4 regions of the Kribbella sp. NPDC003505 genome follow, and region 1 is predicted to be linked to each of the others. Evidence: predicted binding sites of a transcription regulator. Region 1 holds the regulator's gene; each other region holds the start of a gene.

Region 1 (5,821 bases):
CAGTACGACGGGAAGCGCGGCGCCGGCCAGCAGGGCGGCGACCTCGTCCGTGGTCGCGAGTGGCGCCACCTCGGCGAACCAGGCCCGCCGCGACTGCTTGCTCGCCTCGAACGCCCAGGCCCGCCACTTCCCGAGCAGCTTCCCGACCCGCTCGGGGTTGGCCCGGAACTGACTGCGCTCCGCGTTCCACGGCACGATCACGTCGACGCCGACCTCGGTCAGCATCTCCACCGCCAGCTCGGCCCGCTCGCCCTTCGGCACCGCCTGCACCACGACCACCCGCGGCGCCGCGGCGGGCATGCTCCCGCGCTCGTCGACGGCCACCGTCACACCGGTCTTGCTCGCCGTGACGACCGGCCCCTCGGCCCAGGCGCCGCGCCCGTCCGTCAGGCGGACGCGCTCCCCCGGCCCGATCCGCCGTACGACGGCCGCGTGCCGACCCTCGGCCCCGTCGAGGGTCAGCTCGGCACCGGACAGGTCTTCCAGCTGGAAGACCGCGACACCCATCTAGTGGGCGCCGAAGGCGTCGCGGAGGCGGCCGAAGACGCCCTTGTGGGTGGCCTGGACCTGGCCTTGCGGGCGCTCCTCGTCGCGGAGGCCGGCCAGCTGCTTCAGCAGGTCGGCCTGGGCGTCGTCGAGCTTGGTCGGGGTCTCGACGATGACCTGGACGATCAGGTCGCCGCGACCGGCGTGCCGCAGCCGCGGTACGCCGCGGGCGGACAGCGTCATCGCGGTACCGGACTGCGTGCCGGGCCGGATCTCCAGCGGCGTCGTCTCGCCCTCGAGCGTCGGCAGGTCGATCGTCGTACCGAGCGCGGCCGCGGTCATCGGCAGCGTCACGGTGCAGTGCAGGTCGTCACCGTTGCGGGTGAAGATGTCGTGCGGCTCGACCTCGATCTCGACGTACAGGTCACCGGCCGGGCCGCCGCCCGGGCCGACCTCGCCCTGACCGGACAGCTGCACACGCGTCCCGGTGTCGACGCCGCCCGGGATCTTCACCGTGACGGTCCGCCGGGACCGCACGCGGCCGTCGCCGGAACACTCGACGCACGGGTTCGGGATCGTGGTGCCGTAGCCGCGGCAGTTCGGGCACGGGCGCATGGTCCGCACCTCGCCGAGGAACGACCGCTGCGTGTGCGTCACCTCGCCGCGACCGTGGCAGATCTCGCAGGTGACCGGCTCGGACCCGGCCGCCGCTCCGGACCCGCTACAGGTCGGGCACAGCACGGCGGTGTCGACCTTGAGCTCCCGGGTCGTCCCGAACGCGGCCTCGGCCAGGTCGATCCGCAGCGGGATCAGCGCGTCCTGACCGCGCCGGGTCCGCGGCCGCGGCCCGCGGGTCGCCCCGCCGGTCTGGCCGAAGAACGCGTCCATGATGTCGGTGAACGTGAACGCCTGGCCGAAGCCGGCGCCGCCCGGCCCGCCGCCCGCGGCCGCGAACGGGTCGCCGCCGAGGTCGTGCATCTGCCGCTTCTGCGGGTCACTGAGCACCTGGAACGCGCGCCCGATCTCCTGGAACTTCTGGTGCGCGTCCTCGGAGTCGTTCACGTCCGGGTGGTACTGGCGCGCCAGCTTGCGGTACGCCTTCTTGATCTCGTCCGGTGACGCGTCACGGCTGACACCTAGGACGGCGTAGTAATCGGTGCTCATACTCCAGACCAGGGGGTTGATAGCAAAATCGTCATGACTCAGCCAGGATCTGGCTGACGTAGCGCGCGACGGCCCGTACGGCGCCCATCGTGCTCGGATAGTCCATGTGCGTCGGTCCGACGATGCCCAGTGTGGCCAGCACCTCGGACTTCGACCCGTAGCCGGTCGCGACCACCGAGGTCGTCGCGAGTTCCTCGAAGGGGTTCTCGTGGCCGATCCGGACGGTCAGCGTCTGCGGGTTGGTCGCCTCGCCGAGCAGCTTGAGCAGGATGACGTGCTCCTCCAGCGCCTCCAGCACCGGCTTCACGTTCCGCTCGAAGTCGTCGCCGTACCGGGTCAGGTTGGCGGCGCCGCCGACCGCGATCCGCTGCTCGCCGACCTCGTCGGTGAACGCCTCCAGCAGCGTGGTGACGATCGCCGCGACCAGTGACCGGTCGGCCGGCGCGAACAGCTCCGGCACACCGGCCAGCGACGCCGTCGCGTCGGTCAGGCGCTGACCGGCCAGCGCCGTGTTCAGCCGGGACCGCAGGTCCGCGATCAGCTGCTCGTCGACGTCGTGCGGGTGCTCGACGTGCCGCTGCTCGACCCGGCCGTTGCTGGTGATCAGCACGAGCAGCAACCGCCGCGGGCTCATCGTGACGACCTCGATGTGCCGCACACTCGACCGGTTCAGCGACGGGTACTGCACGATGGCGACCTGGCGGGTGATCTGCGCCAGCAGCCGGACGGTCCGGCGGACCACGTCGTCCAGGTCGACCGCTCCGGCCAGGAACGACGTGATCGCCTTCTTCTCGGCGATCGAGAGGGTCTTGACCGTGCTCAGCTTGTCGACGAACAGCCGGTAGCCCGCGTCGGTCGGGATCCGGCCAGCGCTGGTGTGCGGCTGGGTGATGTACCCCTCTTCCTCCAGCGCGGCCATGTCGTTGCGCACGGTGGCCGGGGAGACGCCGAGGTTGTGCCGGTCGACCAGAGTCTTCGAGCCGACCGGCTCATGGGTGGCCACGTAGTCCTCGACGATGGCGCGGAGAACATCCAGCTTGCGTTCGTCGAGCACGCGCACCACCCTCTCCGCCTCTTGGCACTCAATCCTTCAGAGTGCCAGTCTAGGCGGTCTCGGGCGACGCTCCCAACGGAACGGCCGCGGGGCGCGTCACTGTACTGGCCACATCAAGCGGCTGATCCTGCACCGCGGAGTCGACGAACGACTCGAGGACGTCGAGCACGTGGTAGGCCAGCTCGCCGCTGGCGCGGTGCGGCTCGCCGGTGCGCAGCGCCCGGGCCATGTCCGCGACGCCGACCCCGCGCCCGGCCCCGGCGTACCCGCCCGCGACCGGTACCTCGGTCCACTCGCGCTGCTCCGGGGTGACGATCTCGACGGTCCCGTCGAACCCGTTCGGGTCCGGTACGGACAGGCTGCCGTCCGTGCCGTGGACCTCGATCCGCGGCAGCCGCCCGGCCCACACGTCGAACGACATCAGCACCGTGGTCAGCGCGCCCGACTCGTGCTCCAGCACGCCGGTCACGTGCGTCGGCACCTCGACGTCGAACACGGTCCCGGCCCGCGGCCCGGTGTGGATCTTCCGCTGCTGCTTCGCCCGACCGGCGCGGGCGGTCACCCGGACGACCGGCCCGAGCAGCGTCACCAGGCTGGTCACGTAGTACGGACCCATGTCGAGGACCGGGCCGCCGCCCGGCTGGTAATAGAACTCGGGCGCCGGGTGCCACAGCTCGTGGCCGGGCGTCACCATGAACGCGGTCGCCGCGTGCGGGGTGCCGATGTCACCGCGGTCGATCACGGCCCGGGCAGTCTGGGTGCCGGTGCCGAGGACCGTGTCCGGTGCGCAGCCGATCCGCAGGTCGTTGGCGGCGGCGTACTTGAGCAGCGGCTCCGCCTCGGCACGGTCCATGGCCAGCGGCTTCTCGCCGTACACGTGCTTGCCGGCGGCCAGCGCGGCCTGGTGCACAGCGGCGTGCGCGGCCGGGATCGTCAGATTGACGACAATCTCAATGTCGTCAGCCGCGTACAGCTCGTCGGGAGTCAGCGCGCGGATCCCGTCGTTCTGCTCCGCGATCGCCTCGGCGCGGGAGCGGTCCAGGTCGGCGACCGCGACCACGTCGACGCCGGGCAACTTGCCCAGGTGGTCGAGATAGGTCCCCGAGATGACGCCGGTACCGACGATGCCGACGCGTGTCACTTGCTCGCCCACAGCAGCCCCCGCTCGATGATCGTCTTGACCTCGGGCGTCTCCAGATCGTCCAGCTTGTGGCCGACGGTGCAGACGAAGACCTTGCCCTCACCCCAGGTGCGGGTCCAGACCGCGGGCATCACGGCGCCCTCGATCCACGGGTAGTCCGGGTGCGACTGGAACGTCGTGGTGGCGAGGATGGTGTTGGTCGGGTCGTAGTGGATGTAGTACTGCTCGGTGTGCACGTCGAAGTGCGTGATGCCCTCGACGATCGGGTGGTCGGACTGCTCCGGGACCACGTCGACGCGGTAGTCGGTGAAGCCGTGCGGGTGCGAGATGAACTGCCCGCCGGTGATGAAGCTGTAGTCCACGTTCTTCCGGAACGAGTCGGCGATGCCGCCGTGCCAGCCGGCGAACCCGGTGCCGCGGCGGATCGCCGCCTCCAGGCCCTTGAAGTGGTCCTGCTCGATGTCGCTCATCGTCACGCACTGCAGGACGAGGTCGACGCCGTCCAGGTCGAGATACGCGGCAGTCGTGTCGGAGACCGTGACGTCGAAACCGTTCTCCTTGAGGAACGGGATGAACAGGTCGGTCGCCTCGACCGGCGAGTGCCCTTCCCAGCCGCCCCGGACCACCACAGCACGTCGTGTCGTCACACCGGCCACCCTTCGAAAGTTTCGAGATTCCGTTCGGAACAGTTGCGACTCTAGGTCCCGGGTAGAGGGCTTGCCAACAGCTAGTGTCGAGGGATGGGCTGGAAGTTCTGGAAGCGGTCGAATCCGATGGATCCGCAGGAGATGCTCGCGCGCGGGCATGCGGAGGCCAACAGCTTTCCGGCGCCGCCGCGGCCGCAGGACACGTTGCCGGTGGGCTCGTTCGGGATGACGGTCGAGGACGTGTTCTCGATCACCGGCCGCGGCACCGTGGTGACCGGCCGGGTACAGGCCGGGACCGTGTCGGTCGGCGAGCAGGTGCTGCTCACCCGCGCCGGGCAGCCGATGCAGCAGGTCGAGGTGACGGGCGTCGAGATGTTCCGCAAGACGGTGCAGACCGCGAAGGCCGGCGACAACGTCGGCCTGCTGCTGCGCGGTGTCAGCCGGGACCAGGTGCTCAGGGGCGATGTGCTGAGCAAGTAATCTCGACGGCATGAGCGCTTGGGCCGAGATCGGCGATCGCACCTGGGTCCGGCGGTACGACGAATGGGACCTGAACGTCGGCCTGGTCGTCGGCGCCGACGGCGCGCTGGTGATCGACACCCGGGCCACCACCGCGGAGGCCGAGCAGCTCCGCGAGCACATCCGCGAGCTGACCGACGCGCCGGTGACATGGGTCGTCAACACCCACGCCCACTTCGACCACGTGGCCGGTAACAGCGTGTTCACCGACGCCACCGTCTACCTGCACGAGAACGCCGCCACTGAGGAGAACCTGGCCGGTACGACGTTCGCGGCCGCCAAGGTGATCGACCTCGGCGACCGCCGCGTCGAGCTGCTGTACGTCGGCAACGCGCACACCTCCGGCGACACCGTGGTCGCCGTGCCGGACGTGGACGTGTTCTTCGTCGGCGACCTGCTCGAGGAGTCGGCGCCGCCGTCGTACGGCGAGGACTCGTTCCCGCTGGAGTGGCCGGACACGATCCAGGCCGTGGTCGGCATGATGCCGCAGGACGTGAAGATCGTCCCGGGCCACGGCGCGGTCGTGGACCTCGAGTTCGCCCACGACCAGGCGATCGAGCTGGGCAAGGTCGCCAACACCATCTCCACCCTGCACCACGCCGGCACCCCGCTCGAGGACGCGCTGAAGCACACCGAGGACTGGCCGTGGCCGGTCGACAAGCTCCAGGACGCGATCCGCCGCGGCTACGCGGCCCTCGGCACGCCGCAGCGCCCGACGCTGCCCCTTGTCGGCCCGGGATAGTCCTTTCGGGTAGTTGTCCGTTGACACGACGTCATCCGGTCGCGCAACTTGTTCGGAACGGACAACGC
Region 2 (5,821 bases), on a different contig from region 1:
TAATCTGGAGGCATGACGAGCCCGTACGAAGACGACGAGCCGCTGCTGCCGGACCAGACGCGCGACGACGACCCGCGGACCTGGGGTGACAACGACTTCGGCAGTGACGACGACGATCGCATCCTGAACGAGGTCCCCCCGCACCACGGATGACCGCGGCGGTGCTCCTCGTCCACGGCGGCCTCTGGGAAGCCATGGACGCAGACGCGTTCTGGGGTACGACGGGCATCACCGAAGGACTGCGCGCCGCCCTGGACACCGAGGTACTAGCCCTTGACCGGCCCCGATACGCGAGCCGATGGGATGCCGAGGTCGAGGCCCTCGGTGAACAGCTGGCTAAACGTTCCGGTCCGGTGAGAATCGTTGGAGCCTCCAATGGGTGTACCGTCGCGGTCCTGCTGGCGCTGAGGTTTCCGGAGCTGGTCGATCGCCTCCTGCTGGCCTGGCCCGCGACGGGTGACGACGCCGCCGCGAACGAGCGTGCCCGGGCCGGGATGGTGAGTCGGGGGTGTCCGCCGGCCGCCGCGGACGAGCTGCTCGCGGGCGGCGTCCTGCGGGGCTTGGCGGACGACGAATTGGCGTCGCTGGAGCGTATTCGGGTGGCGGTCCTGCCGTCGGTGCCGGAGAATCCGTCGCATCAGCGGAAGACGGTCGACGCGTTGTTGCGGTCGATCCGGGGGAGTCGTGAGCTGGCCGGGTGTCCGGAACCGCCGACGCCCGCGTTCCGTGACCGGAACGGCCCGCCGTACCTGGATCAGCTGCTGCGAACGATCGTGGAGTTCGTCAACTGAGGGGATGAGCGTGGAGCTTCGGGGGTTCGACGACGGGTACGGCGTCCAGGTCGCGGGCTGGGCGCTGGACGAGAAGGAAGTGGCGTTGCTGTCCGGGCGGGTGGTCTACCCGTTCCCCGACGAGCTGCTGGCGAGTTGGTGGACGGTCGACTCCGACATCCACTCCTATCTGCTGTTCGACGGCGAGCGACCGGTCGGGTACGGCGAGGTCTGGCTGGACGACGAAGAGGACGAGGTCGAACTCGCCCGGATCATCGTCGATCCGGAGGTCCGGGGTCGTGGGGTCGGCGGGAAACTCGTGCGGGCGTTGCTCGGGCCGGCTCTGGATGCCGGCTACTCGGAGGTGTTCCTGCGGGTCCGCCCGGAGAACGCCGCGGCGATCCGGGCTTACCACGGCAGCGGCTTCGTCGACGTCCCCGCCGCGTTGATGCAGGAGTGGAACGACGGTCAGCCGGTGCCGTACCGCTGGATGCGTTACGCCGGTGAGCCCGGCGGTCTGACCGGTGCCGGTGAGCAGGTGGACGTCGGCGAGCTCAGGGGCTGAGGGATTGCGTCCACCTGCCGCGGGAGTTACCGGCGGGCGCTCAGCAGGTCCCGGATCTCGGTGAGCAGTTCCTGATCGGTGGTCAGCGGGGCCGGCTCGGGCTCCTGGCCGCGCTTGCGACGCTCGGCCAGCTTGTTCAGCGGCATCACGATGAAGAAGTAGACGGCTGCCGCGACGAACAGGAAGTTGAGACCGGCCTGCAGGATCTTGCCGATCGAGAAGTGCGCGCCGTTCACGTCGAAGTTCCAGACCTTGCTGATGTCGGCCTTGCCGAAGATCGCGGCGACCAGCGGGTTGATCAGCCCCTCCACGAGTGCGGTCACGATCGCGCCGAACGCTGTGCCGATGACGACGGCGACCGCGAGGTCGACGACGTTGCCGCGCATGATGAATTCCTTGAAGCCCTTGAGCATGTGGTGCCTCCACGAAGCGGGTGGTTGTACCCGGACAAGTTAGGGCTGCGCGTTCATCAGAGCGAGCGACCGCGCCGCACGGTGACACATCGTGCCGCAACAGGTCCGAAGAGTGATCAACTCGTGTCCGGCGCCAGCGCCACGGTGATACGCGAGTTCGCACCGGACTGGGCCAGTCGGGCTGCGACGTCCGGGGCGGCAGCGACCACGATCAGCGCTCCCGAGGTGGCCGACCTGGGCGCCGGCAGCGCAACCACGCGAACGGCACGGGCCACCACGGTGGCAGCGTCGGCGGTCGTGCTCGCGGCGGCGTACAGATTGACGCGGTCGCCGACCCGGAGCAGGGCGGTGACGTCGGAGTCGTCGACGCGGAACGGGTAGGCGACCGAGCCGGACGGCACGGCCGACGGAACCAGGAATCTGGCGTCGGTGAGCGGTTCCCCGGCTCTGACCGGTCCGCTGAGGACGCGATTCGTCAGCTCGCTGCCCGGTCTGAGCGCACCGGTCGGCACCGCACCGGCTGGCAGGTCGACGGTCCGCAGATCGTCGCGCGCCGGGGTGACGCCGCCGGTCAGGTCGCGCGCGGCGGCCAGCACCGCGACGGTCGGCGGCGGCGCGGGGGAGAGGGCGAGAAGCCCGAAGTACACGGCGGCCGCGGCGGCGACGCCGGCGAGCAACCGACGGTGCCACCGGGCGGCCCGGAGCAGGTCACGCAAGGAAGGGATTTTCATGCCGGAGAAGGTACGAGTTTCTCCGGCAACCGCCCTTCAGTTATCCACAGGCGGCGGTCAGGCCGCGCTGGAGCCCGAGGACGACGACGAGCTGCTCGAGGACGAGGACGATGCCGAGGACCCGGTGGCCGACGATCCCGAGGACGTCGACGAAGAGGTCGACGAAGAAGAGGACGAGGACGAGCCGGACGACGAGGCGGACGACTCCGCCTTCGCCGGCGCCGAGCCGTTGCCGGACGACCGGCTGTCGGTCCGGTAGAAGCCGGAGCCCTTGAACACGACGCCCACGGCGTTGAAGACCTTGCGCAGGCTGCCCTGGCAGTTCGGGCACACGGTCAGAGCATCGTCCGTGAAGCTCTGGCGCACCTCGAGCGCTTCGCCACAGTCGGTGCACTGGTACTGGTACGTCGGCACGGTCGGTTCCCTTCAGGCCGCTGGCACTCCTACTACCCGACTGCTAATAATGCGTCAGCCGCCCGAAGTATTCCAAACCCGTGTCCACCTACCTCAACTCTGCGTCCATGTCCAGCCGACGCAGAGCAACGCAAAGTTGTGAGGGACCCCATTTGGGGAGGGCGGAGGGATTCTCTACGGTTGGTCCGTGCGTCGCCTGCTTCGAGTCGTCATCATCAGCGGAATCGCCCTCGCCACGGTCCTCCTGGTGATCGCGGGAACCGTCGTCTTCGTCGTCCGCCACTCGTTCCCGACGTACGACGGAACGATCGAGCTGGACGGCCTGGACGCCGACGTCAGTGTGGTCAGGGACGCCAACGGCATCCCGCAGATCTACGCCGACAGCCCGGCCGACCTGTTCGCCGCGCAGGGGTACGTGCATGCGCAGGACCGGTTCTTCGAGATGGACTTCCGCCGGCACGTCACGTCCGGCCGGCTGAGCGAGCTGTTCGGCAAGACAGCGCTCGAGACGGACAAGTTCACCCGGACCCTCGGCTGGCGGCGGGTCGCGGAGAAGGAACTGCCGCTGCTCAGCCCGACCACCCGGCAGTACCTCGACGACTACGCCCGGGGCGTCAACGCCTACCTCGCCACGCACAGCGGCTCAGGTCTGAGCCTGGAGTACGGCGTCCTCTCCCTCCAGCCGGGCGGGCCGAAGAACTACCGCCCCGAGCCCTGGACCGCCGCGGACTCGCTGGCGTGGCTGAAGGCGATGGCGTGGGACCTCGGCGGCAACCTGGACGAGGAGGTCACCCGGACGAAGCTGCTGTCGGCGTTCCCGGCGCGCAACGTGGAGAGCCTCTATCCGCAGTACCCGTACGACCGGAACCAGCCGATCCTGTCCGGCGGCTCGATCGGCAAGGACGGTAAGTTCACCACCGCGCCGGTCAGCCCGGAGCTCCGCCGCGGGATGCTCACCCAGGACCTCCTGAAGTCGCTGGACTCGGTGCAGAAGGTCGCGAAAGGCCTGCCCGAGCTGCTCGGCCAGGGCGACGGCGTCGGCTCGAACTCCTGGGTGGTCTCCGGTGACCACACGACGACCGGCAAGCCGCTGCTGGCCAACGACCCGCACCTGGGCGCGACCATGCCGGGCATCTGGACGCAGGTCGGCCTGCACTGCAACAACGTCGGCAGGAGCTGTCCGTTCGACGTCTCCGGCTTCAGCTTCTCCGGTCTGCCCGGCGTAGTGATCGGGCACAACAACGCGATCTCCTGGGGCTTCACCAACCTCGACCCGGACGTCCAGGACCTGTACCTGGAGCGGATCGACGGCAACAACGTCCTCTACAACAACAAGTGGCGCGCCATGGCCACCCGTGAGGAGACGTTCAAGTTGGCCGGCGAGGACGAGCCGGTGAAGATCACTGTCCGCGAGACCCGGCACGGTCCGCTCATCTCCGACGTCGGCGACGACGAGCGCAAGGTGGGCGAGTCCGCCGCCGCGCAGGCGAAGTACCCGACGCCGTACGGCGTCGCACTGCAGTGGACCGCGCTGAACCCGGGCCGGACCGCCGACGCGCTGTTCGCGATCAACATCGCCCAGAACTGGACCGAGTTCCGGGCCGCCGCGCAGCAGTTCGAGGTGCCCTCGCAGAACCTGGTGTACGCCGACACCGACGGCCACATCGGCTACCAGGCGCCTGGGCTGGTCCCGATCCGCACCACCGGCCGCGGCGACTGGCCGGTCCCGGGCTGGGACCCGAAGTACGCCTGGAAGGGATACGTCCCGTTCGACGCGCTGCCGACCGAGTTCGATCCGCCGGACGGCATCATCGTCACCGCCAACCAGGCCGTGGTGCCGAACGCGTACAGCTACTACCTGACGAACTCCTGGGACTACGGCTACCGGTCGCAGCAGATCCTCGACCGGATCAAGGCGGCCGGAAAGCTGGACGCGAACGCGATGGCGTCGATCCAGCTGGACACCAAGAACAAGATCGCCGAGATGATCGTCCCGTACCTGCTCCGGATCAGCATCGACGACGCGTTCGACAAGCAGGGCCAGGAAACCCTGCGGAACTGGGACTTCACCCAGCCGCCGGACTCCGCGGCCGCGGCCTACTTCAACGTGGTCTGGCGCAACCTGCTCGCGCTGACCTTCCACGACCAGATGCCCGAGGGCACCTGGCCGGACGGCGGATCGAGGTGGTTCGAGGTCATTCACACGCTGATCGCGCAGCAGAACAGCAGTTGGTGGGACAACATCGGGACGCCGCAGCGGGAGAGCCGCGACGACATCCTGCGCGAGGCACTGATCAACGCGCGGACCGAGATCACCCAGAAGATGGCGCGGGAGCCGTCGAACTGGCAGTGGGGCCGGCTGCACAAGCTCACGCTGACCAACCAGACGCTGGGGACGTCGGACATCAGCCTGGTCCGGAAGATCTTCAACCGCGGGCCGTACGAGCTGGGCGGCGGCGCGTCGATCGTCGACGCCACCGGCTGGGACGCCGCTGAGGGGTACGCCGTGACGGCGACCCCGTCGATGCGAATGGTCGTCGACCTGTCGGACTTCGACAAGTCCCGCTGGGTCAACCTGACCGGTGTCTCGGGCCACGCGTTCTCGTCGAACTACACCGACCAGACCGACCTGTGGGTCAAGGGCGAAACCCTGCAGTGGGCCTACACCAAGGGCGCTGTAGAGGCGACCCGCAAGCACTCCCTGACGTTCACGAGACCGGACCGGTAGTCACCAGGCGGGCGCGACGGCCTCGGCGAACAGCTCCTCCGGCCAGGTCCAGAGCGCCCGCTGGGTCAGCAGGATCGAAATGGTCCCGTCGACCGGGCTGGTCGACCACAGCGTTCCCAGACCGCCTGCCCAGCCGTACCGGTCGGCGCTGACGGACACCCCGTATCCCCAGCCGGTCTCCGGCCCGAGGAAGTCAGCGG
Region 3 (5,821 bases), on a different contig from region 1:
GGATGCGCTGGCGCGGCTCGACTGCTATCCGACCACGGAGTGGGACGGGCGGATCGCGCTGCTGAAGTACGCCGTCGGCGTGCTCGCGGCGAAGAACCCGAACACCTGGACGTACCTCGACGCCGGAAACGTGACGTCCGGCGAGGCGAAGGAGATGGCCCGCCGGCTGCGGCTCGCGGATGTCGGCAAGATCCGTGGGTTCGCCCTGAACACCGCGAACTACTTCACCACCGACCAGTCGGTAGCCCGCGGCAACGAAATCTTGCAGGCGCTCGGCGGCGGCACGCACTACGTCGTCGACACCAGCCGCAACGGCAACGGCTCCGACGGCAGTTCCTGCAACCCGCCGTCCCGCAAGCTCGGCACACCCCCGGCCCGCACCGCCGCCCCTGTGGACCTCCACCTCTGGCTCCGCACCCCCGGCGAATCCGACGGCCCCTGCGGCCTCACCCCCACCCTCCCCACCAGAACCTTCTCCCCCCTCCTGGCCCACCACCTCCTCAGGGGCACCTAACACGCTCTCGCCCCACTTTGTGCACCGGATCCGTACGGCGCGCGGCTCTGCGTACGGATCTGGTGCACAAAGTGGACCTGGCCGGTTCGGCCGGCGGGACGGGAAGCAGCAAGCGGTCCCGAGCCGGAGCTCGGGACCGCTTGGGGTACTGCGGGTGCTGTCGGACTACTGGATCAGAAGTCCATGCCGCCCATGTCGGGCGCGCCGCCCGGAGCGGCCGCGGCCTTCTCCGGCTTGTCGGCGATGACGGCCTCGGTGGTGAGGAACAGGGCCGCGATCGACGCCGCGTTCTGCAGCGCGGACCGGGTCACCTTGGCCGGGTCGATGATGCCGGTGGCGATCAGGTCGACGTACTCACCGGTCGCGGCGTTCAGACCGTGACCCGGCTCGAGGTTGCGGACCTTCTCCACCACGACGCCGCCCTCGAGGCCGGCGTTCACGGCGATCTGCTTCAGCGGCGCCTCGACGGCCTTGCGCACGATCTCCGCACCGGTCGCCTCGTCACCCTCGAGCTCCAGCTTCTCGAACGCGACCACGGACGCCTGCAGCAGCGCCACGCCGCCACCGGCGACGATGCCCTCCTCGACGGCCGCCTTCGCGTTGCGAACGGCGTCCTCGATGCGGTGCTTGCGCTCCTTCAGCTCGACCTCGGTGGCCGCGCCGACCTTGATCACCGCAACGCCGCCGGCCAGCTTGGCCAGCCGCTCCTGCAGCTTCTCGCGGTCGTAGTCGGAGTCCGACTTCTCGATCTCGGCGCGGATCTGGTTCACCCGGCCGGTGATCTGGTCGGCGTCGCCCGAGCCCTCGACGATGGTCGTCTCGTCCTTGGTGACGACGATCTTGCGGGCCTGGCCGAGCAGCTCCAGGTCGACGGTGTCGAGCTTGAGGCCGACCTCCTCGGAGATCACCTCGCCGCCGGTGAGGACGGCGATGTCGACGAGCATGGCCTTGCGGCGGTCACCGAAGCCCGGCGCCTTGACGGCGACGGCCTTGAAGGTGCCCTTGATCTTGTTGACGACCAGGGTGGCCAGGGCCTCGCCCTCGACGTCCTCGGCGATGATCGCCAGCGGCTTGCCGGTCTGCATGACCTTCTCCAGCACCGGGACCAGGTCCTTGATGCTGCCGATCTTGCTGTTCACGACCAGGATGTACGGGTCGTCGAGGACGGCCTCCATCCGGTCGGTGTCGGTCACGAAGTACGGCGAGATGTAGCCCTTGTCGAAGCGCATACCCTCGGTGAGCTCGAGCTCGAGGCCGAAGGTGTTGCTCTCCTCGACGGTGATGACGCCTTCCTTGCCGACCTTGTCCATCGCCTCGGCGATGATCTGGCCGACCTGGGTGTCCGCGGCGGAGATCGACGCGGTCGAGGCGATCTGCTCCCGGGTCTCGACGTCCTTGGCCAGCGACAGCAGCTGCTCGCTGACGGCCTCGGTCGCCTTCTCGATGCCCTTCTTCAGGCCCATCGGGTTGGCGCCGGCGGCGACGTTGCGCAGCCCCTCGCGGACGAGAGCCTGGGCCAGCACGGTGGCGGTCGTCGTACCGTCACCCGCGACGTCGTCGGTCTTCTTGGCAACTTCCTTGACGAGCTCGGCCCCGATCTTCTCGTACGGGTCCTCGAGCTCGATCTCCTTGGCGATGGAGACGCCGTCGTTGGTGATCGTGGGTGCGCCCCACTTCTTCTCCAGCACGACGTTGCGGCCCTTCGGGCCGAGCGTCACCTTGACCGCGTCGGCGAGGGTGTTCATTCCCCGCTCGAGGCCGCGGCGCGCCTCTTCATCGAACGAAATCAGCTTGGGCATTCTCCGCGAGTCCTCCCGCGTCGAGTTCTGTGGTCCAGCCGGCTCGATGCCCGCGACGGACGGCACCGGCACCGCGACGCTCATGTCCCGCCGCACTCCGGCACCTCATCGAGGCCGTCTTCTTGCACACCCCGCGAGCGCGAGTTCTTATCACTCTCACCCATGGAGTGCTAACCAAGTATTAGCACTCGCCCCAAGCGAGTGCAAGCCAGCCCCCGGCTACGGTGACCCCATGGTGAACGTACGCCCGGCCGGCCCGGACTCCTGGCCCGACGTCGCGACGGTGATGGGCGAGCGCGGCGACCCCTCCCGCTGCTTCTGCCAGTACTTCCGCCTCCGCGGCAAGGCGTGGTCCGGCAGCAGCCCCGCGGACAACCGTGAGGGCCTCCGGGCGCAGGTCTGTGACGGCGAGTTGCCACCCGGTGTCGTTGCGTACGACGGGGACGCTCCGGTCGGCTGGTGCGCCGTCGGGCCGCGGACGTCGTACCCGCGGGTGGTCGCCTTGCCCAACTGGCGCACGGACCACCAGGACGCGTGGGTGATCACCTGCTTCGTCGTACCGGTCGGCCACCGCCGCAAGGGTGTCGCGGGCGAGCTGGTCCGCGGAGCCCTTGAGCTGGCCCGCTCGTACGGCGCCCCCAACGTCGAAGCGTGTGCCGTCGACACCACGACTGCCGGCCGCATCCCCTCCGCCGACCTGTACCGCGGCCCGCTGTCCGTCTACCTCGACGCCGGCTTCACCGAGATCAGCCGCACCAGCCCGCAGTGGGTCCTGGTCAGGCGTCCAGCTGGGTGACCAGGTACTTCGGGGCGGTGAGGCGGTATGCCTCCGTGATCAGCTCGGCCAGCTCTTCCTCGTCGGCGAGGTCCAGCTGGATCAGGATCCAGGCGAACCGGCCGCCCTCCCAGGAGGCTTCGTAGACCTCCGGGTTCTCGGCGACGAGTGCCTCCTGCTCCTCGCGGAGCGCCTTCAGGTGCATCCGCGTCTGGTCCTCGGACAGGTACGCGAAGCTCTTGTTGCGCACCTTGAAGACCGGCTGCCCGGCCCACCCCTCGCGCTCCTCTGCACCCGGCAGCCCCGCCATCACCTTCACCACCGCCTGCGCGTCCATAGCAGGCACGCTAGGCGGCCCCGCCGACAGTTTCACTTGACCACGGTGACCGTCACGGTCGATGCGTTCGCCACCATCGTTCCGACGGCCGGCGAGACACCTAGGACCGATCCGCGAGGGTAGTTGGGGTTCGCCATGGAACGGTACGAAACCTTCAGACCCAGCCCCCGGAGCACCGCCGCGTACTTCGCTCCCGACAGCGGCATCGCCATCGACGAGTAGCTCGGCACGCCGACCCGGTCCGGCACGATCACGATCCGCGACAGGATCCGGTCGACCTCCGCGGCGCTGGTGGACGACTGGGCCTCGAACCAGACCTGCAGGGACGGTATCCACACGGTGGCGGAACAGGTCAGGACGTGCCGGTAGTTGTCTTGGCTGCAGGTTGTCCGTTGCCGCTCGGCCCGCACACCGTCGATCGTGAGCGTCTCGTCGGCGCGGAACTGCGTTCTCGGCGTGGTCGCGACCCGCACACTGTCGACACCGGCCACGGGAAACGCCATGCAGTACTGGAGCTCGGTCGGGTCGGCGATGAGAACCGTGTCTCGCCTGGGCGTACCACACATGCTCTGGTTCGTTCCCCAGCTCTGCGGCACGGCGATGGCCGCGTGCCCCTGGCCCACCAGACGTGTGGGGACCGCCGGAGCTGGTGAGGTCACGGGTGCGGTGCGTTCGGGCGAGGTCAGCAGGGTCGTACCGCCGACCACTGCTGCTACTGCGACGGCCGCGGCGCCTGTGATTCCCGCCGTACGGCGTCGGCGGCGTCGGGTTGCCCCGGCTCGCAGTGCGTCGAGCGGGGGTGGGCCGACGGGTGTGTGAGCGGCGGTTCGTTCCAGGAGGTCGGTCAGGTCGGTCATCGGGGTTCTCGCAGTTCTGCCAGGTGTGGGTCCTGCGCCAGGGCTTTCACCGCTCGGGACAGTCGGCTCTTGATGGTGCCGGCCGCGACGCCCAGCACGGACGCCATCTGTTGCTCGCTGAGGTGCGCGTAGTACCGCAGTACGACGGCAGTGCGCTGGTCACCGGGCAGGCGGTCGAGCGCGCGCATCACGGCGTCCGTGTCGTCGACACCGGCCGTCTGATCGCTCCCCGGCGCTTCCGGGAGGGACGCCGAGGGCAGTTCCCCGTGCCAGCGGCGCCGACGGGACGACCGGAAGCAGTTGACCAGTACGCGGTGCACGTACGCGTCCCGGTCCTCCGCGACCCGCACCCGGTTCCACTTGAGCAGACAGCGCTCCAGCGCGGACTGGACGAGGTCCTCGGCCTCAGGCGGCGTACAGCCGAGCAAGACCGCGGACCGGACCAGCGTTGGCCAGCGCGCAGTGACGTACTCGGTGAACTCGTCCATGTCCCTCCTCACCCTTAGAGACAGGCTGGGGTGTGACGAGGGTTCCACGAAAGTCGTCGGGGTCGGATCAGGGGCGGGTCGGTACCGATCCGGATGTGGCGCGGGGTGCCGAAACGGGACAGTGGAGCCATGACGAACTCCAACGCACCGTTCCAGAACCTCTCCGGCAAGGTCCTCCGTCGTTCCGCGAACCAGCGGATGCTCTCCGGCGTGTCCGGCGGCATCGCCGAGTACCTGAACGTCGACGTGACCCTGGTCCGCCTCGGCTGGGTCGGCCTCACCCTGATCACCGGCGGCGCCGCAATGATCGGCTACGCGGTCGCCTGGATCGTGATGCCCGAGTCCGACGGCAAGGCGGTCTGGCAGAACGTCCAGCACTCGGTCAACCAGAACCAGGACACCACCGAGCAGGACATCGCCTCCCGCATCTACGACGACACCAACAACAAGCCCCCGGCGGCGTGAGCAGGACTGCGCCCAGAGGAGGCGCAGGACTCCAGGCGGGGTGATCGCGGGCAGCGGTCGCCCCGCTGCTACACGTTCAGGGCCGGCTTGCGGACAGTGGCGACAGTCTGGTCGGGGTGGTCGGTGAAGACGCCCTGCAGGCCGAGGGCCGCGAAGCGGGTCAGTTCGGTGGGGAAGTCGGTGGCGGTGGGGAGAAAGCGGCGTTCGGCGCGGAAGGTCCAGACCTGGACGGCCAGTCCGGCGCGGTGGGCGTGGTCGACCAGGCGGGTGGGTTCGCCGAGGCAGCCGGCGGCTGTGCGGGGCAGGACGAGGTCCTTGTACGGCGCCAGCACCTGCGCGTAGGTCGCGATCTCCCGGAGGCCGCGGGGCTCGATCAGGTCGGCGTACGTGCGGCCGTCGCCGATCCGCAGGAAGTCGTTCGGTGCGCTCTCGGAGTCGATCAGCTGCACCAGCGGGACGCGTGTCATCACTGACAGCCGGCGCAGGCTCGTCGGTTCGAAGGACTGGATCATGACCTCGTCGGGGCGCAGCCCGAGCGCCAGGATCCGCTCTGTCAGCAGCTCCTCCAGCGGCAGGCCGAGCCGCC
Region 4 (5,821 bases), on a different contig from region 1:
CGCCGCCAAGTCCAGACTATCGGCAGGTCCACTGGGGAGAGGACTTGAGTGATGTTGCCGCTCGTCTCACGCTCCTCTTGATCCCCGTCGACGAGGCGGTCGCCGCCGTGCATGCGGGGAATGTGTCCTACTGCCGCGGGCTGTTCGCTGAGACCGACCTGTTCCAGTCAGACTGACGCGTCACTCGCCATGGCCCAAGGCCACGGAGAACAGAACACCGCCCGGCAGTTTCCTGCCGGGCGGTGCTCGGTGTGCTGTGCTGTCGAACTACTGCCTGACTACTGCCTCACCTGAGTTGGGTCAAACGCCTTAGTGCCTTGGATTCGGGGCTTCGAGGTCATCGAGGAGGGCTTGTTCGTCGGGGTTGAGGCTAGGCGGGATCGTGGTGGTGATGCCGTTGATCTGCACGGTTGCTGATCGCAGTGGCTTCAGGGTCGGCAGGACCCGGCGCAGAGATTGACCGGTGCGGTTCTGCACGGTGCGACTGAGGGCGAGCGCGGTGAAGACGATGGTGAGGTGGGCCTCGATCGCGTCGCGGGTGCGGCCGAACAGGGGCCGGGCGCGCAGGTCGGTCTTGCTCATCCGGAAGGATTGCTCGACGTGCCAGAGATCGTGGTAGGACGCGATCACCTCGGTCGCCGGCATCGTGCCGGCGTCGATGTTGGTGACGTAGCCCTTCAGGCCGGCCAGTCGCCGGGCACGTGCGAGGGATGTTTCGTCCAGGCTGCGGGAGCCGTTGGTGGTCTTCACGAACCGCGGCGTCCGGGCGGACTTGTCTCCGGCGACGACCTCGCGGGCTCGGTTCTCCTGCAGGGTCAGGGTCTTGTTGTCTCGCATCCAGCGTTTGGTCGAGTAGGCCCACACGGACCGCCACGAGGACGGATGCTTGTCGGGTCCCAGACCGGTTCGGCCTTGACGCTCGGTTGCTCGCAGCGCTCGCGCCGGATCGTTGGGTCTTCGGGGTGATCGTGTCGATGATCTGCCCGTCGGTGAACGCGGTGCCGTGCCAGCGGAAGTGGGACTCCAGATCGACCGGTGCCTTGGTGGTCCGGGATCCGACGATGAACCGGAACCCGGCCTCGTCGAGGTCACGCAGGTTCGTCGCGGAGAGCATCCCGGCGTCAGCGACCACGACGAAGTCGATCAGCTCGTGACGCTTCTCGAACTGCTTGATGATCGGCAGGATCGTCAGCTTCTCGGCCTTGTTCCCTTCCCAGAAGCCGATCTCGAGCGGAAACCCTTGGCGGTCCGTGGAGCCCGACCACGATCTGTGGATCGACAGGTCGTTCCTTGGAGTAGCCGACCTTCCGCAGATCGTCTTCTTTCTCGGCTTCGAAGTAGAGGGGGGTGACGTCGTCGAGGCAGCGACACACCGCCGCTGGTGTCAGAGCGTGGTTGAAGCACGCGGTCGCGATCTGGTCGCGATACGCGCCCGCGTGCGCGCGACGCAGCGTGCGCTTGCGGGTCGAGAGACTCACCGACACTCGACCCATCTCTGCCAGGACCCGGTCGACATCGAGCAGGCTGGTGGGCTCGACCACGCGAGCGATCACCAGGTCACGAAAGACCTCGTCGTCCACCACATCGAAGCCGAGGCTGGAGGTAGACCCCGGCCAGCGCCTCGTAGAGCAGCCCGGAGGAGGTCTTGAGCACCCGTGGACGCGAGACGAACTGCCGCGAAGACGGTGCTGCAGGGGTGCCGGCGAACAGCCCTGGCTGAGTCGGTACCTGTCTCGCGGGTGCGATCATCGTGGCCTTTGGGACAGCGGGGGTGATCCCGAGGTCGAAGATCCTTGCTGGTCATCGGCCAGCAGCCGGTGCGCTTCCTCGATGAGCAGTCCGCGCTCGGCCTCATCGCGCGCCGAACCGACGTGACGAACAAGCCGACGGCGGCCCGCAACCGACTCAGCGATCTGCACAGCAGTAGCCCCCGAGCCCGTACGAACCCTGCGAACCCAGGCCACCAGCCAATCCTACCGACCCGAATTAGCGCCTTGAAGACGCCCTAAGCACAGGCATCACCGCAGGTCACAGCGATCCGACCCGCGGAAATCTGTTCATATGACCCAACTCAGGAGTCAGACTGACGCGTCACTCGCCATGGCCCAAGGCCACGAAGAACAGAGCACCGCCCGGCAGTTTCCTGCCGGGCGGTGCTCTGTGTGCTGTGCTGTCGAACTACTGCCTGACTACTGGCTGACTACTGCCTGAGGTCAGTGACCGTGCCCGTGGCCGTGACCGGCCGCGGCGGGCTCCTCTTCCTCGGGCTTGTCGACGACCAGCGTCTCGGTCGTCAGCAGCAGCGCGGCGATCGAGCCGGCGTTGGCGAGCGCGGACCGGGTCACCTTGACCGGGTCCAGCACGCCCTGGGCCAGCAGATCGCCGTACTCACCGGTGGCGGCGTTGAAGCCGCTGCCGGACTCGAGCTCGGCCACCTTCGACGTCACGACGTAGCCCTCGTAGCCGCCGTTCTCGGCGATCCAGCGCAGCGGCTCGACGATCGACTTGCGGACGATCCGGACACCGGTCGCCTCGTCACCTTCGAGGTCGAGGGCGCCGTCCAGGACCGTCGCCGCGTGCACGAGAGCGGAGCCGCCGCCGGCGACGATGCCCTCCTCGATCGCGGCCCGGGTCGCGGACACCGCGTCCTCGATCCGGTGCTTCTTCTCCTTCAGCTCGACCTCGGTGGCCGCGCCGACCTTGATCACGCAGACGCCGCCGGCCAGCTTGGCCAGCCGCTCCTGCAGCTTCTCGCGGTCCCAGTCGGAGTCGGTGCGCTCGATCTCGGACTTGATCTGGCTGACCCGGCCCTCGATGTCCTCGGCCTTGCCGGAACCCTCGACGACGGTCGTGTTGTCCTTCGAGACCACGATCCGGCGGGCCGAACCGAGCACCTCGAGGCCGACCTGGTCGAGCTTCAGCCCGACCTCGGGGGCGACGACCTGCGCGCCGGTGAGCGCGGCCAGGTCCTCCAGCATCGCCTTGCGGCGGTCACCGAAGCCCGGCGCCTTGACGGCGACCGAGGTGAAGTTGCCGCGGATCTTGTTCACCACCAGGGTGGACAGCGCCTCGGCCTCGACGTCCTCGGCGATGATCAGCAGCGTCTTGCCGGACTGCACGACCTTCTCCAGCAGCGGCAGCAGGTCCGCGATCGCGGAGATCTTGCCCTGGTGGATCAGGATGTACGGGTCCTCCAGCACCGCTTCGCCGGCCTCGGCGTCGGTGATGAAGTACGGCGAGATGTAGCCCTTGTCGAACTGCATGCCCTCGGTGAACTCGAGCTCGGTCCCGAAGGTGTTCGACTCCTCGACGGTGATCACACCGTCCTTGCCGACCTTGTCGAACGCGTCCGCGATCAGCGCGCCGATCTCGGCGTCGCGGGCGGAGATGGTCGCGACGTGGGCCATGTCGCCCTTGTCGTCGACCGGCTTCGCGGTGTCCACCAGCTTGGCCGACACGGCCTCGACAGCCGCCTCGATGCCGCGCTTGAGGCCCATCGGGTTGGCGCCGGCGGCGACCGCCCGGAGGCCCTCGTGCACCAGCGCCTGCGCCAGCACCGTCGCGGTGGTGGTGCCGTCACCGGCGATGTCGTTGGTCTTGGTGGCGACCTCCTTGGTCAGCTGCGCACCAAGGTTCTCGAACGGGTCGTCCAGCTCGACCTCACGGGCGACGGTGACACCGTCGTTGGTGATGGTCGGGGCGCCCCACTTCTTGTCCAGGACGACGTAACGGCCCTTCGGGCCGAGCGTCACCTTCACCGTGTTCGCGAGCTTGTCGACGCCGCGCTCCAGCGCGCGCCGCGCGTTCTCGTCGAACTCGAGGATCTTCGGCATGAAAAATCCAGTCCCTCTCTGAAATTCGCTCTTCGTGACAGCCGTGCGCATCACTCGCTGGTCCCAGACCGACTCCGCCCCGGCGCCGGTGCGGCACCAGGGCGGTGTCAGTCAGGAACAGCGAGCGATCGTCACTTGCTGACGACTGCGAGGATGTCGCGGGCGCCCAGGATCAGGTAGTCCTGGCCGTCGTACTTGACCTCGGTGCCGCCGTACTTGGAGTAGATGACCTTGTCGCCGACGGCGACGTCCAGCGGGACGCGGTTGCCGTTGTCGTCGATCCGGCCCGGGCCGACGGCGAGGATCTCGCCCTCCTGCGGCTTCTCCTTGGCGGTGTCCGGGATCACCAGGCCGGACTTCGTGGTCTGCTCGGCTTCGAGCGGCGCGACGAGGACGCGGTCCTCGAGCGGCTTGATCGTGACCGACACTTGCTGACCTCCACGGTCGAATTCGCTTGTCTGTGGCATGTGGTCGCGCTCCCCTGCCGTCGCGGGGGTCAGAGGCCGGACCGCTGGCACCCTCGTGTGGAGAGTGCCAACACCGAATCTAGGCCGCGATTAGCACTCGGTCAACTCGAGTGCCAGACGAATTCTCACCGGGCGGGTGATCGTCCGGGTACGGAATGTGGCCGAACGCTGGGCCGGACCCGGGTCCGCATGCGACCGTTCTCTCAGAGCGATCACAGGAGGGGCCCATGGCGTTCAAGCTGCCGGCGTTGCCGAAGCTGTCCGGCCGGACGATCGCGCTCCTGACCGCCGTCGCCGCGGTCGGCGTCGGCGCCGTCGCGGCCAACGCGTCGAAAGAGTCGCCACCGGCCGCCGGAACGCCCGTCGCGGCCCCGGCAGCAGACGCACCCGACGCAGACGAAGCGGTGTCCCACGACGCGACGGCGGCCGAGCTGAAGGCAGCGGCCGCGCTGCCGCAGTGCAGGTCTGCCCGGCTCGTGCCGGTGAACCGCAGCTGGGGCATTCCGATGCCGTCGATCCTGGGCAGCACGAGCACGACCTGCAACCTCATGTACGGCGACGACCCGTACCGCGGCTCCAGCCGGACAGGCGATCCGGACACCGCGATCCAGGTCCTCCAGCGCAACCTCAACTTCTGTTACGGCACCAAGCTCGCCGTCGACGGCATCTACGGCACCAACACCCGCACTGTCATCAAGATGGTGCAGCGCAAGCACCACCTGGTGGTGGACGGTATCTACGGCCCGAAGACCCGCTCCGCGATGAACTGGCGCCTGTACTCGATGGCTACCCGCAGCTGGAGCAGGAGCTGTTCCAGCCCGCTCTAGGCTTACCGGGTGACTGTCACGGCGTTGCTCGACGGACCAGGCGCTGAGGTGCTGGCGGCTGCTTGTGCCGAGTACCGCCCCGGCAAAGAGCTTCAGCTCGTCGAGAAGCTCAGACGCTCGTACGACGCGACGCTGGTCACGACCGCGGTGACCCAGGCCGCACTGCGTCACCGTGCGACCGCCAAGTTCGGTCCGGACGCGGAGCGCATGTACTTCACCCCGGACGGCCTGGAGCAGTCCACCCGCACCACAGTGAGCACCCACCGCGCCGTACGGATCGCTGCCACCCAGATCGACACCGTGGTCGACCTCGGATGCGGCATCGGCGGCGACCTCGTCACGATGGCCCGCGCCGGCCTGCGGGTCACCGGCGTGGAGCGGGACCCCGAGACAGCAGCCGTCGCCCGGGCGAACCTGGCCACGTTCGGCCTGCCCGGCGATGTGCTGGTAGGCGATGCGCAGACCACGGACCTCACGCCGTACGACATGGTGTTCGCCGATCCTGCGCGGCGGGCCGACGGGCGGCGCGTGTTCGACCACAACGCCTACTCGCCGCCGTGGTCGTTCGTCACGTCGCTCCTGGAGCGGACCGCGTGCGTCAAGGTGGCGCCCGGCATTCCGCACGACGCGATTCCCGACGGCGTGGAAGCCGAGTGGATCAGCGATGCCGGTGAGGTGAAGGAAGCCGCACTGT

The links. The regulator HrcA, encoded in region 1, represses chaperone genes, less so after heat shock. The targets are predictions, from matches to a motif close to TTGGCACTCGNNNNNNNCGAGTGCCAA.
Region 2: a site for HrcA is predicted at 2,914-2,940, ahead of ABZX12_RS40515 (FmdB family zinc ribbon protein). Genes of this name have one in related genera too.
Region 3: a site for HrcA is predicted at 2,495-2,521, ahead of groL (chaperonin GroEL). Genes of this name have one in related genera too.
Region 4: a site for HrcA is predicted at 4,391-4,417, ahead of groES (co-chaperone GroES). Genes of this name have one in related genera too.

What each region holds. Positions count from the first base shown of each region.
Region 1 is NZ_JBEXNA010000001.1:471,231-477,051, forward strand. Features, by position in the region: gene ABZX12_RS02145 (16S rRNA (uracil(1498)-N(3))-methyltransferase) at 1-507, opposite strand, end outside; gene dnaJ (molecular chaperone DnaJ) at 508-1,650, opposite strand; gene hrcA (heat-inducible transcriptional repressor HrcA) at 1,682-2,704, opposite strand; gene ABZX12_RS02160 (Gfo/Idh/MocA family oxidoreductase) at 2,754-3,845, opposite strand; gene ABZX12_RS02165 (ThuA domain-containing protein) at 3,842-4,492, opposite strand; gene ABZX12_RS02170 (EF-Tu/IF-2/RF-3 family GTPase) at 4,586-4,972, shown strand; gene ABZX12_RS02175 (MBL fold metallo-hydrolase) at 4,983-5,753, shown strand.
Region 2 is NZ_JBEXNA010000018.1:124,731-130,551, reverse strand. Features, by position in the region: gene ABZX12_RS40540 (hypothetical protein) at 13-153, shown strand; gene ABZX12_RS40535 (alpha/beta hydrolase) at 150-791, shown strand; gene ABZX12_RS40530 (GNAT family N-acetyltransferase) at 796-1,335, shown strand; gene mscL (large conductance mechanosensitive channel protein MscL) at 1,362-1,748, opposite strand; gene ABZX12_RS40520 (SAF domain-containing protein) at 1,865-2,479, opposite strand; gene ABZX12_RS40515 (FmdB family zinc ribbon protein) at 2,537-2,893, opposite strand; gene ABZX12_RS40510 (penicillin acylase family protein) at 3,081-5,621, shown strand; gene ABZX12_RS40505 (serine hydrolase domain-containing protein) at 5,622-5,821, opposite strand, start outside.
Region 3 is NZ_JBEXNA010000012.1:234,302-240,122, reverse strand. Features, by position in the region: gene ABZX12_RS34220 (glycoside hydrolase family 6 protein) at 1-514, shown strand, start outside; gene groL (chaperonin GroEL) at 688-2,313, opposite strand; gene ABZX12_RS34210 (GNAT family N-acetyltransferase) at 2,546-3,109, shown strand; gene ABZX12_RS34205 (MmcQ/YjbR family DNA-binding protein) at 3,090-3,425, opposite strand; gene ABZX12_RS34200 (PASTA domain-containing protein) at 3,458-4,282, opposite strand; gene ABZX12_RS34195 (SigE family RNA polymerase sigma factor) at 4,279-4,770, opposite strand; gene ABZX12_RS34190 (PspC domain-containing protein) at 4,900-5,235, shown strand; gene ABZX12_RS34185 (glycerophosphodiester phosphodiesterase) at 5,304-5,821, opposite strand, start outside.
Region 4 is NZ_JBEXNA010000012.1:190,179-195,999, reverse strand. Features, by position in the region: gene ABZX12_RS34005 (hypothetical protein) at 1-176, shown strand, start outside; partial or broken gene ABZX12_RS34000 (IS1634 family transposase) at 310-1,964, opposite strand; gene groL (chaperonin GroEL) at 2,214-3,833, opposite strand; gene groES (co-chaperone GroES) at 3,965-4,261, opposite strand; gene ABZX12_RS33985 (peptidoglycan-binding domain-containing protein) at 4,528-5,127, shown strand; gene ABZX12_RS33980 (class I SAM-dependent methyltransferase) at 5,137-5,821, shown strand, end outside.